2 regions of the Streptomyces sp. S6 genome follow, and region 2 is predicted to be linked to the other one. Evidence: riboswitches for the same ligand, from Rfam matches in the RefSeq annotation. Region 2 holds a riboswitch; the other holds the start of a gene.
What was found. A riboswitch is a leader RNA that binds a small molecule or an ion and turns the genes downstream of it on or off. The one in region 2 is predicted to bind S-adenosylmethionine.
Positions count from the first base shown of each region.

Region 1: linked by a shared signal. The riboswitch ahead of ACVNF4_RS08835 (aminotransferase class V-fold PLP-dependent enzyme) and the one ahead of thrC (threonine synthase) in region 2 are both predicted to bind S-adenosylmethionine.

Region 1 is NZ_JBTYMC010000042.1:26,077-32,948, reverse strand. It holds gene ACVNF4_RS08845 (rhomboid family intramembrane serine protease) at 1-98, shown strand, start outside; gene ACVNF4_RS08840 (Lrp/AsnC family transcriptional regulator) at 95-376, shown strand; gene ACVNF4_RS08835 (aminotransferase class V-fold PLP-dependent enzyme) at 373-1,719, opposite strand; SAM riboswitch class IV at 1,760-1,876, opposite strand; gene trpD (anthranilate phosphoribosyltransferase) at 2,045-3,109, opposite strand; gene qcrB (cytochrome bc1 complex cytochrome b subunit) at 3,245-4,882, opposite strand; gene qcrA (cytochrome bc1 complex Rieske iron-sulfur subunit) at 4,879-5,937, opposite strand; gene qcrC (cytochrome bc1 complex diheme cytochrome c subunit) at 5,934-6,746, opposite strand; gene ctaE (aa3-type cytochrome oxidase subunit III) at 6,827-6,872, opposite strand, start outside.
Region 2 is NZ_JBTYMC010000038.1:1,249-8,120, reverse strand. It holds gene groL (chaperonin GroEL) at 1-1,463, opposite strand, end outside; gene ACVNF4_RS08135 (cold-shock protein) at 2,053-2,256, opposite strand; gene ACVNF4_RS08130 (MoaD/ThiS family protein) at 2,723-2,998, opposite strand; gene thrC (threonine synthase) at 2,995-4,290, opposite strand; SAM riboswitch class I at 4,308-4,455, opposite strand; gene ACVNF4_RS08120 (glucosyl-3-phosphoglycerate synthase) at 4,621-5,565, shown strand; gene ACVNF4_RS08115 (alpha,alpha-trehalose-phosphate synthase (UDP-forming)) at 5,713-6,872, shown strand, end outside.

The sequences.
Region 1 (6,872 bases), on a different contig from region 2:
TCACGCTGGGCTTCCTCTACGCGTGGGCGCGATTCACCCCTACGGCTACAGTTGGCGCCACCCCAGTACCTGTCCCCGAGGGAGAGAACCAGCCGTGATCACCGCGATCGTCCTGATCAAGACCAGCGTGGACCGGATTCCGGAGATCGCCGAGGAGATCGCCTCCCTGGAGAGCGTGACCGAGGTGTTCTCGGTGACCGGCACGTACGACCTGATCGCCATGGTCCGGGTGCGCGAGCACGAGGACCTCGCCGACGTGATCCCCGGCCGCATCAGCAAGATCCCGGGTGTAGAGGTCACGGACACGCACGTCGCGTTCCGCGCGTACTCCCAGCACGACCTGGAGGCGGCGTTCGCGATCGGCCTGGACTCCTAGGAGCCGGCCGGCACGCAGCGGCCGTTCTCCGTCCGGTACGTCAGCTTGGCGCCCTGCGTGACCAGTTCGCGGACGGCCGTCACGAACCGGTCGACGTGCTCGTCCGGGGTGCCCGCGCCGAAGCTCACGCGGATCGCGTTGAGGGAGGTCGCCTCGCCGCACTCCCCCGCCTTCGCCGCCGCCGCGCCCAGCAGGTGGCTGACGAGCGGGTGCGCGCAGAAGAGGCCGTCGCGGACGCCGATGCCGTACTCGGCGGAGAGCGCGGCGGCGAAGTGGGAGCTGTTCCAGCCGTCCACCACGAAGGAGAGGACGCCCACTCGCGGGGCGTCGTCGCCGAAGAGGGACAGGACACGGACCTCGGGGACGTCCGCCAGCCCTTCGCGGACCGTGCGGATCAGGTGGTGCTCGCGGGCGACGAGGCTGTCGAACCCCTCCTCCGTCAGCGCCCTGCACGCCGAGGCGATCGCGTAGGCGCCGATCACGTTCGGCGAACCGGCCTCGTGGCGGGCGGCGCTCTCGTGCCACTCCACCTCGACCGAGCCGTCCGCCGCCCGGCTCACCGCACGGCTCGCGCCTCCGCCCGCGAGGTACGGCTCCGCCGCGTGCAGCCAGTCCGTACGGCCGGCGAGGACGCCCGCGCCGAACGGGGCGTACAGCTTGTGCCCAGAGAAGGCCACCCAGTCGACGTCCAGGTCCCGCACGGACACCGGGTGGTGCGGGGCGAGCTGCGCGGCGTCCAGGACGATCCGGGCGCCGTGCGCGTGCGCTGTCGCCGCGAGTTCGCGGACCGGCCAGAGTTCCCCGGTGACGTTCGAGGCGCCGGTCACGCAGACGAGGGCGGGGGCCGTGGTGTCGCGGGCCTCCAGGGCGCGGGCCAGGGTGCTGACGGCCTCCTCCGGGGTGCGGGGGGCGTCGAGGTACGTGACCGCCGTGTGCTGCCAGGGGAGCAGGGAGGCGTGGTGCTCCGTCTCGAACACGTACACCTGGCAGTTGGCGGGGACCGCGCGGGCCAGCAGGTTCAGGGAGTCCGTCGTCGAGCGCGTGAAGATCAGCTCGTCGTCCTCACGGCAGTCCAGGAACTCCGCGACCGTCCTGCGGGCCGACTCGAAGAGGTCCGTGGAGAGCTGGGAGAGGTAGCCGGCGCCCCGGTGGACACTGCCGTAGTACGGGGCGTACGCGGCGACGTCGTCCCACACCCGCTGGAGCGCGGGGGCGCTGGCCGCGTAGTCCAGGGCCGCGTAAGTGACCTCGCCGCCGGTGACCAGGGGGACGGTGACGTCTCGGCCCAGGACGGCCAGGGGGGCGCAGATCTGCTGGGCGGGGGTGAAAGTGGGTGCGGACATGCTGACGCTCCTCGACGACCAGGACCCCCGGTGTCAGGAGGGTCCGCGCTTGCCGTGCACCTCGCTGCACACGGCCTGGTCTTCACCCGGGGCACCCCGCCACGGACGGAGGGTTGCCGGACAGTCGGCCGGGGCCTGTTGACTGTCACTCATGACCTGGTTCAGAAATTAGATGAGGTGATTGCGGGGGCGCAAGTTCTGTCCGGATTGCGGGACGTCTAAGAGCTCGGGGGGAGCTGTGGTGTTGCAGGTGCGGGTTCGCCGTGGTTGTCCGCGCCCCTGAAAGGAAAAGCGGCTGCGCCGCTTTTCCCCAGGGCCGCTCCCCCTACTTGTTCGTCGCCCTCACCCAGCGGTCCAGCGTCTCCCTCGCCGCCCCCGAGTCGATCGACTCCGCCGCCTTCTCCATCCCCGCCCTCAGTTGCTCCGCCAGCGTCCCCGTCCCCGGGTCCAGCGCCACCAGCGCCGCCGCCGAGTTCAGCAGGACGGCGTCCCGTACCGGGCCCTGCTCACCGCTCAGGAGCCGGCGGGCCACCTCTGCGTTGTACGACGGGTCGCCGCCCCGCAGCGCCTCTACAGGGACCAACTCGATGCCGACCTCGCGAGGGTCGAAGCGTTCCTCCGTGACCTTGCCGTCGCCGACGATCCAGACGCGGGAGGTGGCCGTCGTCGTCAGCTCGTCCAGGCCGTCGTCGCCCCGGAAGACCAGGGAGGAGTTGCCCCGGTCCGCCAGGACGCCCGCGATCATGGGGGCCATGCGGGGGTCGGCGACGCCTACCGCCTGGGACTTCACGCGGGCCGGGTTCGTCAGGGGGCCCAGCGCGTTGAAGACCGTGCGGATGCCCAACTGGCCCCGCGCGGCGGCGACATGGCGCAGTGCCGGGTGGAACTTGACGGCGAAGCAGAAGGTGATGCCCGCTTCCTCGGCGACTTCCGCGACCCGCTTGGGCGTCAGCTGGAGATTGACGCCGAGTTTCTCCAGGACGTCGGAGGCGCCCGAGGCGGAGGACGCGGCGCGGTTGCCGTGCTTGACGACCTTCGCGCCGGTCCCGGCGACCACGAGCGCCGACATGGTGGAGATGTTGACCGTCTTGGCGCCGTCTCCGCCCGTGCCGACGATGTCGACCGTACGGCCGGACACCTCGATCGTGTTGGCGTGCTCGTACATCGCGCGGACGACGCCGGTGATCTCCTCGACCGTCTCGCCCTTGGCCCGCAGCGCCACCACGAACCCGGCGATCTGCGCGTCCGTCGCCTCACCGCGCATGATGCGGTCCATCGCCCAGGCGGTCGCGTCGGCGCTCTGGTCGTGCCCGGACAGCAGGGCGTTCAGCACCTCGGGCCAGGAACGGCCCGCCGCGGTGTCGCCTCCAGCGGGGGTCACAGCGCTCATACGGCCGCTCCAGGGTGTTCGTGCGAAAAGTGTGTGCTCACCCTATCCAGCTCACGCACATGCCGAAGGACCCCGTCCGGGAATCGGGCGGGGTCCTTCTGTGGCGACGTTCCCGGGCTGCACCCGGGTGCGGGATCAGTGGTGGCCGTGGCCGCTCGTGATCTCCTTGTACTCCTCGACGGTCGGCTTGGCGATCTGGCTGTCCTCGCCGTAGTACGACTCGCTGAGCTTGGCGCGGAGCTTCTCCGTGCCCTTCACCTTGCGCTGGACGCCGTTCTCGTCGACCGTGGCGCCGATCGCGACCGGCTCGTACTGCTCGTGCGCGGTGAGCGTGTGCAGCTGCTCCTGGCTGAGCGGCTCGTGGATCTCGATGAACTCACCGTGCGGCAGGCGCTTGATGGTGCCGGTCTCGCGACCGTGCAGCACCTTGTCCTTGTCGCGGCGCTGGAGGCCGAGGCAGATCCGCTTGGTGAGGATGAACGCGAGAACCGGAAGGACGAAGAAGCCGATCCGGACGAACCAGGTGATCGCGTTGATGGAGAGGTGGAAGTGGGTGGCCCAGAGGTCGTTCCCACCACCGATCAGCATCACGAAGTACGCGGTCAGCCAGGCCACACCGAACCCGGTACGGGTCGGGGTGTTGCGCGGCCGGTCCAGGATGTGGTGTTCGCGCTTGTCGCCGGTGACCCAGGCTTCGACGAAGGGGTAGACGGCGATGGCGACGAGCACCAGCGGGAAGATCACGATCGGGATGAACACGCCCAGGACGAGCGTGTGGCCCGCGAAGTTGATCTCCCAGCCCGGCATCACGCGGACGAGACCCTCGGCGAAGCCCATGTACCAGTCGGGCTGGGCGCCGGTCGACACCTGGTCGGGGCGGTAAGGACCGATCGCCCAGATCGGGTTGATCTGCGCGACGGCCGCGATGACCGCGATGACACCGAAGACCAGGAAGAAGAACCCGCCGGCCTTCGCCATGTACACAGGCAGCAGGGGCATGCCGACGACGTTGTTGTTCGTCTTGCCGGGACCCGCGAACTGCGTGTGCTTGTGGTAGAAGACCAGGATCAGGTGGGCCACCATCAGGCCGAGCATGATGCCCGGCAGCAGCAGGATGTGGACCGAGTAGAAGCGGGCCACGAAGTCGCCGCCGGGGAACTCCCCGCCGAAGATGAAGAACGACAGGTACGTGCCGACCACCGGGATCGACAGCAGCACGCCCTCGATGAACCGCACACCGGTACCGGAGAGCAGGTCGTCCGGGAGCGAGTAGCCGGTGAAGCCGGTGAACAGCGACAGCACCAGCAGCAGCCAGCCGAACAGCCAGTTGACCTCACGCGGCTTGCGGAACGCGCCCGTGAAGAAGACGCGCATCATGTGGATCATCATCGCGGCGACGAAGATCAGCGCCGCCCAGTGGTGGATCTGCCGGATGAGCAGACCGCCGCGCACCTCGAACGAGATGTGCATGGTCGAGGCGAACGCCTCGCTCATCAGCTGTCCCTGGAGCGGGACGTACGCGCCGTGGTACTCCACCTCGTTCATCGACGGGTGGAAGAACAGCGTCAGATACACACCCGTGAGGATGATGATGATGAAGCTGTACATGCAGATCTCGCCCAGCATGAACGACCAGTGGTCGGGGAAGATCTTGCGCATGTTGGCCTTGGCGAGGGAGTAGATCCCGAGCCGGCCGTCGGCCCAGTCGGCGATGCGCTCGCCGGCCGGTGCCTTCCCGCGTTCGCGGGACTCCTCGGTGGTCGTGGTGCTCATCCGCGCTCCCAGAACGAAGGACCGACGGGCTCGTCGAAGTCGCCGAGCGCTTCAAGGTAGCCCTCGTCGTTGACGCCGATGCGCAGCTGCGGCAGGGCGTGACCGGCGGGGCCGAAGATCACCCGGGCGCCGTCGGAGAGGTCGAAGGTGGACTGGTGGCAGGGGCAGAGCGCGTGGTGCGTCTGCTGCTCGTACAGCGAGATCGGGCAACCGACGTGGGTGCAGATCTTCGAGTAGGCCACGATGCCGTCGTGCGACCACTCAAGCTCTCGCTTGTCCTTGATGTTCTCCGGCTGGATCCGGATGATCATCAGGGCCGCCTTGGCGATCTCCGTCTGGAACTCGTGGTCGTGCTCCTCCAGGCCCTCGGGCTTGGCGAAGGTCAGCGACCCGACCGCGACGTCCTCGGGACGCAGCGGCTCGTTCGTGTTCATGTTGACGATGACCTTGCCCTTGGCCCACAGCGTCGTGCGCAGCTTGGTACCGGGCAGCGGGCCGAGGTCGCGCAGCAGGACGACACCGGAGAGCGGGAACATCGCCAGCGCGCCGAACATCGTGTTGCGGATCAGCTTGCGGCGGCCGAGCGCCGACTCCTTGGCGCCCTGCTTGAAGTCGGCCAGAACCTTGGCCTTGACCTCGGGGGGCGCCTCGATCGCGTGGCGCTCGTCGGCGATCTCCTCGTCGGACATCAGGGTGCGGGCCCAGTGGACCGCGCCCGCGCCGATGGTGAACAGCGCGATGCCGAGGCTGACGCCCAGCGCGAAGTTCAGCGCGTTGAGGTGGCCGAGCGGGAAGATGAAGACCGACTTGTCGTGCGGGATCGCGACGTAGGAGGCGATGAAGGCGACAGTGGCCAGCATCGAGACCGTGAACAGGAGGGCGACGGTGCGCTCGGACCGCTTGGCGGCCCGCTCGTCGATGTCCTGGATACGGTGCTCGTGGGGCGGGAGGCCGGGGTCGGCGAACGGGTGCTGCTCGTCCGCGCGGTCCACCGGGCCGTGCGCGTGGTCCTGCTCTGCGGGCAGGCTCTCTTCTGGAATGTCTTGGGTACTCATGACTTCTTGGCCTTTGCGGTCCGAGCGGCGACCCAGACGGCGACCGCGACGAGTGCGCCGAGGCCGAAGATCCAGGCGAACAGGCCCTCGCTGACCGGGCCGAGGCCGCCCAGCTCCAGCCCGCCGGGGTTCACGGTCTCGTCACCGTTGACCGCGTTCAGGTACGCGATGACGTCTTTCTTGTTCTGCACCGAGAGCGTTCCGTCGCCGAAGGACGGCATGTTCTGCGGGCCGGTCTGCATGGCCTCGTAGATGTGCTTCGGGTCCACGCCCTCCAGCGTCGGGGCGAACTTGCCCTTCGTCAGGGCACCGCCCTTGCCGGTGAAGTTGTGGCACTGCGCGCAGTTGGTGCGGAACAGTTCGCCGCCCTTGGCGATGTCGGCGCCGTCGGGGCCGTACTCGGCCTTCGTCGGGACGGACGGGCCGGCACCCAGGGAGGAGATGTACGCGGCGAGCTGGTCGATCTTCGCCTGCGTGTAGATGACCTTCTTCCGGGGCACCTGGGCGCCCTGGGAGGTCGCGGCCGGCATGCGGCCGGTGCCGACCTGGAAGTCGACCGCCGCGGCGCCGACACCGACCAGGCTCGGACCGTCGGAGCCGCCCTGACCGCCGGTGCCGTGGCAGCTGGCGCAGCCGACGGCGTAGAGCTTCTTCCCCTCCTCGATGGTCAGGGACTGGGCGGTTTCGTCAGCCTTCGCCTTGTCCGCGGGCGCGAACACGGCGTACAGCCCCCCCGTGCACGCCAGCGCGAGGAGTAGGACGACGAGCGCCGCCATGGGATGGCGTCGTCGTGCGGAGAGCTTTTTCACGGATTTCCCCGGTGTCAGGATCTTCGGCGTCGATGCTTCTGGGATGTGCGTTGCGGTAACGCGGGCGGGATCAGCCCTGGCTACTTGATCATGTAGATCGTCGCGAACAGGCCGATCCAGACGACA
Region 2 (6,872 bases):
TCGGCGATCATGTCGACGTACTCACCGGTCGCGGCGTTGAGGCCGTGGCCGACGGGAAGGTTGCGGACCTTCTCGACGATGACGCCGCCCTCAAGGCCACCGTTGACGGCGATCTGCTTGAGCGGGGCCTCCAGGGCGAGCCGCACGGCGTTCGCGCCGGTCGCCTCGTCACCCGTCAGCTCAAGCTTCTCGAAGACCGCGGAAGCCTGGAGCAGGGCCACGCCACCACCGGCGACGATGCCCTCCTCGACGGCCGCCTTCGCGTTGCGGACGGCGTCCTCGATGCGGTGCTTGCGCTCCTTGAGCTCGACCTCGGTCGCGGCACCGGCCTTGATGACGGCCACGCCGCCCGCGAGCTTCGCCAGGCGCTCCTGGAGCTTCTCGCGGTCGTAGTCCGAGTCGGAGTTCTCGATCTCGGCGCGGATCTGGTTGACCCGGCCCGCGACCTGCTCCGAGGAGCCGGCGCCGTCGACGATCGTCGTCTCGTCCTTGGTGATGACGACCTTGCGGGCCTTGCCCAGCAGGTCAAGCGTGGTGTTCTCCAGCTTGAGGCCGACCTCCTCGGAGATCACCTCGCCGCCGGTGAGGATCGCGATGTCGTTCAGCATCGCCTTGCGGCGGTCGCCGAAGCCGGGGGCCTTGACGGCGACGGACTTGAACGTGCCGCGGATCTTGTTGACGACCAGGGTCGACAGGGCCTCGCCCTCGACGTCCTCGGCGATGATCAGCAGCGGCTTGCCGGACTGCATGACCTTCTCCAGGAGCGGGAGGAGGTCCTTGACGGAGCCGATCTTGGAGTTCGCGATCAGGATGTACGGGTCGTCCAGGGACGCCTCCATACGCTCCATGTCGGTCGCGAAGTACGCCGAGATGTAGCCCTTGTCGAAGCGCATGCCCTCGGTGAGCTCCAGCTCCAGACCGAAGGTCTGGGACTCCTCGACCGTGATGACGCCTTCCTTGCCGACCTTGTCCATCGCCTCGGCGATGAGCTCGCCGATCTGGGTGTCAGCGGCGGAGATGGAGGCCGTGGAGGCGATCTGCTCCTTGGTCTCGACGTCCTTCGCCTGCTCCAGGAGCGCGCCGGAGACGGCCTCGACGGCCTTCTCGATGCCGCGCTTCAGGGCCATGGGGTTGGCGCCGGCGGCGACGTTGCGGAGGCCCTCGCGGACCAGGGCCTGGGCCAGGACCGTCGCGGTCGTCGTGCCGTCACCGGCGACGTCGTCCGTCTTCTTCGCGACTTCCTTGACCAGCTCGGCGCCGATCTTCTCGTACGGGTCCTCCAGCTCGATCTCCTTGGCGATGGAGACACCATCGTTGGTGATCGTGGGGGCGCCCCACTTCTTCTCAAGGACGACGTTGCGGCCCTTGGGGCCGAGGGTGACCTTGACGGCGTCGGCGAGCTGGTTCATACCGCGCTCAAGGCCGCGCCGCGCCTCCTCGTCGAACGCGATGATCTTGGCCATGTGAAGTGGTCCCTCCAGGACTGGGGGTGAGTACCGCAGTGGACCGCGCCCGCGCCCGCGACGGACGGTCCCGCGGTCTGGTGGTCCCTTGCCCCACCCTCGCCGTGAACCTCACCGACTCGGTCCTTCGTTGTCACTCTCACGGGGAGAGTGCTAACGCCAATGATTAGCACTCTGCCCCTGCGAGTGCAAGGCCGTAAGGGTGGCTGCGGGATGGGAAGGCGGAGGTTTCGGGGGTGGAGAGGAGGGGGAAGGAGGGGTTCGCCGGTGGGCGGCTGCGGGTCGTGGAGGGCTGGTCGCGCAGTTCCCCGCGCCCCTAAAAGACTCAGAGTGCGACGCCGTCGCGGCTGCTCGCGCCCGCGCGGCGGAGCCGCACATCAACGCAGCCCTGCGGCCCTGAAAGACTTCGACTGCGGCGCCGTCGTCGCCCGTCGCGCCCACGTGGCAGAGCCGTACATCAGACACAGCCCCGCACCCCTGAAAGACCTCGACCACAGCACCGTCGTCACCTATCGCGCCCACCCGGCGGAGCCCCCCGCACACAAAAGACCCGCACCCTGGACAGATGCGGGTCCTCTGGTTGAAATGTTCAGGCGGTGACGCGAACCATGTCGGCCTGCGGGCCTTTCTGGCCCTGCGAGATCTCGAACTCGACTCGCTGGCCCTCTTCGAGGGTGCGGTAGCCGTCCATCTGAATGGCGCTGTAGTGGACGAAGACGTCCGCACCACCGTCGACCGCGATGAAGCCGTACCCCTTCTCCGCGTTGAACCACTTGACGGTGCCCTGAGCCATGCCTAACTCCCCTATTACTGGCCCTTGCACAGATCCGCACTTCGCGGACCCGGGTCAGACCTCACCCCCCAGCCGATTTGGGGGCGTGCGCCGGAACGCGTCGACCGCGGCCGAATGTATCTGCCCAACTGCCCTCTGCAACAGGTCAATCGGACGAGAATTCCGGACGGACACGATCCGGAATGTGGTGAGAATTCAGGAGAGTTCAGGGCAAGTCGGGCCAGACATATGCCGCAAATGCCGTGCAAGAGGCGCGCAGTTTGGCTACTTCTTGTCGGGTGTAAGGCAGAAATCAAGGGCTACCGGCAGGTCAAACGGAAGCGCGTTCCCCAACCCTACCTCGTTCAACCACACAGAATTGCCCCCTCCGCTTCGAAGCAGAGGGGGCAATTCGATGAACAATGCGTAATGGGCATTACTGACGGTTACTACCCGCCGGTAATGACATTAGGTCAACCCCGAAGGATCAGCCTCCGGCAACCGCCGGGATGATCGAGACGCCGGCGCCGTCAGGGGTCGCCGTCTCCAGCCCCTGCTCGAAGCGGACGTCGTCGTCATTGACGTACACGTTGACGAACCGCCGCAGCTTCCCCTGGTCGTCCAGGACCCGCGCGGAGATCCCCGTGTGGTTCTTCTCCAGGTCCGCGATGACCTCACCCAGGGTCCCGCCCTCGGCGCTCACCTCGGCCTGCCCGCCCGTGTAGGTGCGCAGGATGGTCGGGATACGAACAGTGACGCTCATGCGAGGCCAGCCTCTCGGAAGGAGTCCAGGGTCGGGCGGATGGTCGCGGTGAGGCCGGTGCCGGCCACCGCGTCGAGGGTCTTGAGGCCGTCACCGGTGTTCAGCACGACCGTCGTGAGGGACGGGTCCAGCACGCCGTCCTCGATCAGCTTGCGCGTCACCCCGACCGTCACCCCGCCCGCCGTCTCCGCGAAGATCCCCTCGGTCCGGGCGAGCAGCTTGATCGCGTCGACGATCTGCTCGTCGGTGACGTCCTCCACGGCACCCCCGGTGCGCCGCGCGATGTCCAGCACGTACGGCCCGTCCGCCGGGTTCCCGATGGCCAGGGACTTCGCGATGGTGTCCGGCTTCTGCGGCCGCACCACGTCGTGCCCCGCCTTGTACGCGACGGACACCGGGCTGCACCCCTCGGCCTGCGCCCCGAAGATCTTGTACGGCTTGTCGGCGACGAGCCCCAGCTTGATCAGCTCCTGGAGCCCCTTGTCGATCTTCGTCAGCTGCGATCCGGAGGCGATCGGGACGACGAGCTGGTCGGGGAGTTCCCAGCCGAGCTGCTCGCAGATCTCGTACGCCAGCGTTTTGGAACCCTCGGCGTAGTACGGCCGCAGGTTGACGTTGACGAAGCCCCAGCCCTCCCCCGCGGAGTCGCCGATCAGCTCGGAGCAGAAGCGGTTGACGTCGTCGTAGTTGCCCTCGATGCCGACCAGCTCACCGCCGTAGACGGCGGCCATGACGATCTTGCCCTGTTCAAGGTCGTGCGGGATGAACACGCAGGAGCGCAGGCCCGCGCGGGCGGCGGCGGCACCGACCGCACCGGCCAGGTTCCCCGTCGAGGAGCAGGACAGGGTGGTGAACCCGAACGCGCGCGCCGCTTCGAGCGCCTGGGCGACGACGCGGTCCTTGAAGGAGTGGGTGGGGTTGCCGGAGTCGTCCTTCACGAACAGCTTGCCCGGGGAGACGCCGAGGGCCGCCGCGAGGTTGTCCGCCTGGACGAGTTTCGTCCAGCCGGGGTTGATGTTCGGCTTCTCGGCGACGTTCGCCGGGACGGGGAGGAGGGGGGCGTAGCGCCAGATGTTCGCGGGGCCGGACTCGATGCGGGCGCGCAGTTCCTCGGTGTCGTACGAGGTGAAGTCGTACGCGATCTCCAAGGGACCGAAACACTCCTCGCAGGCGAAGGAGGGGCCGAGGGGGACGCGGTGGCCGCACTCGCGGCAGCTCAGCGCTTCGGCGGGACCCAGATCGACGGTCGTGCCGGTGTCGTCGGCGTTCGTGGCGATGGTCTGCACAGCCATGGAGGCGAGGCCCTTTCTCCTCATCTTCCTCACGACGCACCTCGCCGTGAGACGGATTTGGCACCTTCCCTAGCCGGGAGCCTCGCGGCGTGATCACGCACGAGACCGGCTGGAGGGTTGCCGGGGCTTCATCGGGCCGTATCCCTCTGCCCCTCTGGATGAGCGGTATGAAGTTATGCATGCGGTGGTCGGCCGGTGAGCCTCGACATGCGATGGTCACCAGCGTTGTTCAAGACTGTAACCGAATGCCACGACAGTTGAGATAGTCGTCCGAAGCGCGAGATGGATCACGCTGGGCAGCGTGACCGTGACAGTGAGGAGCCGCGGACTGTGCTGGAAGAAGTCGAGCGCTGGCTGGCCACCCGCTCCTGGTCGGTGACCGATCGCCCCTTGCATCGGATCATGGCGGCGAAACGGGCGTCGGGTCAGACCGTCTCCGTGGTCCTGCCGGCGCTGAACGAGGAGGCGACCGTCGGGGACATCGTCGCCGTCATCCGCCATGACCTGATGCTCCAGGTGCCTCTCGTCGACGAGCTGGTCGTCGTCGACTCCGGGTCCACCGACCGCACCGCCGAGGTCGCCGCGTCCGCCGGCGCGCGGGTCGTCCACCGCGACGAGATCCTCCCCCGGATCCCCGCCGTCCCCGGCAAGGGCGAGGTCCTGTGGCGGTCCCTGCTCGCCACCACCGGCGACGTCGTCTGCTTCATCGACGCCGATCTGCGCGACTTCTCCTCCGACTTCGTCTCCGGGATCGTCGGCCCGCTGCTGACCGAGCCGGGGGTGGATCTGGTGAAGGGGATGTACGACCGTCCCCTCGCGGGCGCCGCCGGGCAGGGCGGGCGGGTCACCGAGCTGATGGCGCGGCCCCTGTTGAACATGCACTGGCCCCAACTCGCCGGGTTCGTGCAGCCGTTGGGCGGGGAGTACGCGGCGCGGCGGAGCCTTCTGGAGCAACTCCCGTTCCCCGTCGGGTACGGGGTGGAGCTGGGGATGCTGGTCGATGCCCTGCACCTCGTCGGGCTGGATGCGCTCGCTCAGGTCGACATCGGGGTGCGCAAGCATCGGCATCAGGACGGGCAGGCGCTGGGGCGGATGTCGGCGGCGATCTACCGGACCGCTCAACTTCGGCTGGCGCGGGGGCACTTGATCCGTCCGGCGCTGACTCAGTTCGAGCGGGGGGAGGGCGGGTTCGAGGCGCGGACGTACTCCGTGGACACGGAGGAGAGGCCGCCGATGGTGGAGGTGGCGGAGTACGCGCGGCGGAAAGTGGCGTGAGGGGCTGTGAGGGGCTCCCGGGTACTACGGGGACTACTACGTGAGGGGTACGGGTACGGCGCCGGAGGTATGGCATACCCCGGTGTCCCATGCCATGTATACGTTCCTCGCGTTTGAGCCACGCGGCGGCTGGCTAAGTTCAGGCGTATGACGTTCGGTTCCGCACGTGTGCTGGTCGCCTCCAACCGAGGGCCGGTCTCGTACTCCGTCGGCGACGACGGCTCGTTGCACGCCAAGCGCGGGGGTGGCGGAGTGGTCTCCGGGCTCTCCGCGATCGACCCGGACGCCGGGGCGCTGTGGGTGTGCAGCGCGTTGTCCGACGGGGACCGGGAGGCCGTGCGGCGCGGGGTGGGCGAGGCCGGGACGCGGATGCTCGACATCCCGGCCGACGTGCACGCCGACGCGTACAACGGGATCGCCAACTCCGTGCTGTGGTTCGTCCACCACATGCTCTACCAGACGCCGCTGGAGCCCGTGTTCGACGCGGAGTTCCGGCGGCAGTGGGCCTCGTACGAGGAGTACAACCGGGCGTTCGCGCGGGCCCTCGCGGAGGGGGCCGCCGAGGGGGCGGCCGTGCTGGTGCAGGACTATCACCTGTGCCTCGTCCCCGGGATGCTGCGGTCCCTGCGGCCCGATCTGCGCATCGGGCACTTCTCCCACACGCCCTGGGCGCCGCCGGACTACTTCGCGCTGCTCCCCGAGGACATCCGGCATCAGCTGCTCAGCAGCCTGCTGTCCGCCGACCGGCTCGGGTTCCTCACGCGGCGGTGGGCCGACGCCTTCGCCGAGTGCTGTCCGAACGGGACGGGTACTACGGGTATCGGGGTGCATCCCCTAGGGGCCGACGCCGACTTCCTCCGTGAGCGGGCCCATCAGCCTGACGTACGGGACCGGATCGCGTCCCTCCGCGAGGAGATCGGGGAGGGGCGGCTCACGGTCGTACGGGTCGACCGGACCGAGCTGTCCAAGAACATCGTCCGAGGACTGCTGGCCTACCGCCATCTCCTCGACACCCGTCCCGAGTGGCGCGACCGTGTCGTCCACGTCGCCTTCGCGTATCCCTCCCGGCAGGACCTCAAGGTGTACCGGGACTACATGGACGAGGTCCAGCGCGTCGCCGACGAGATCAACTCCGTGTACGGGACGGCCACTTGGACCCCCGTACTCCTCCACCTCAAGGACGACTTCGCCCGTTCCCTCGCGGCGTACCGGCTCGCCGATGTCGCCCTCGTCAACCCGATCCGGGACGGGATGAACCTCGTCGCGAAGGAGGTGCCGGTCGTTTCCGACGACGGGTGCGCTCTGGT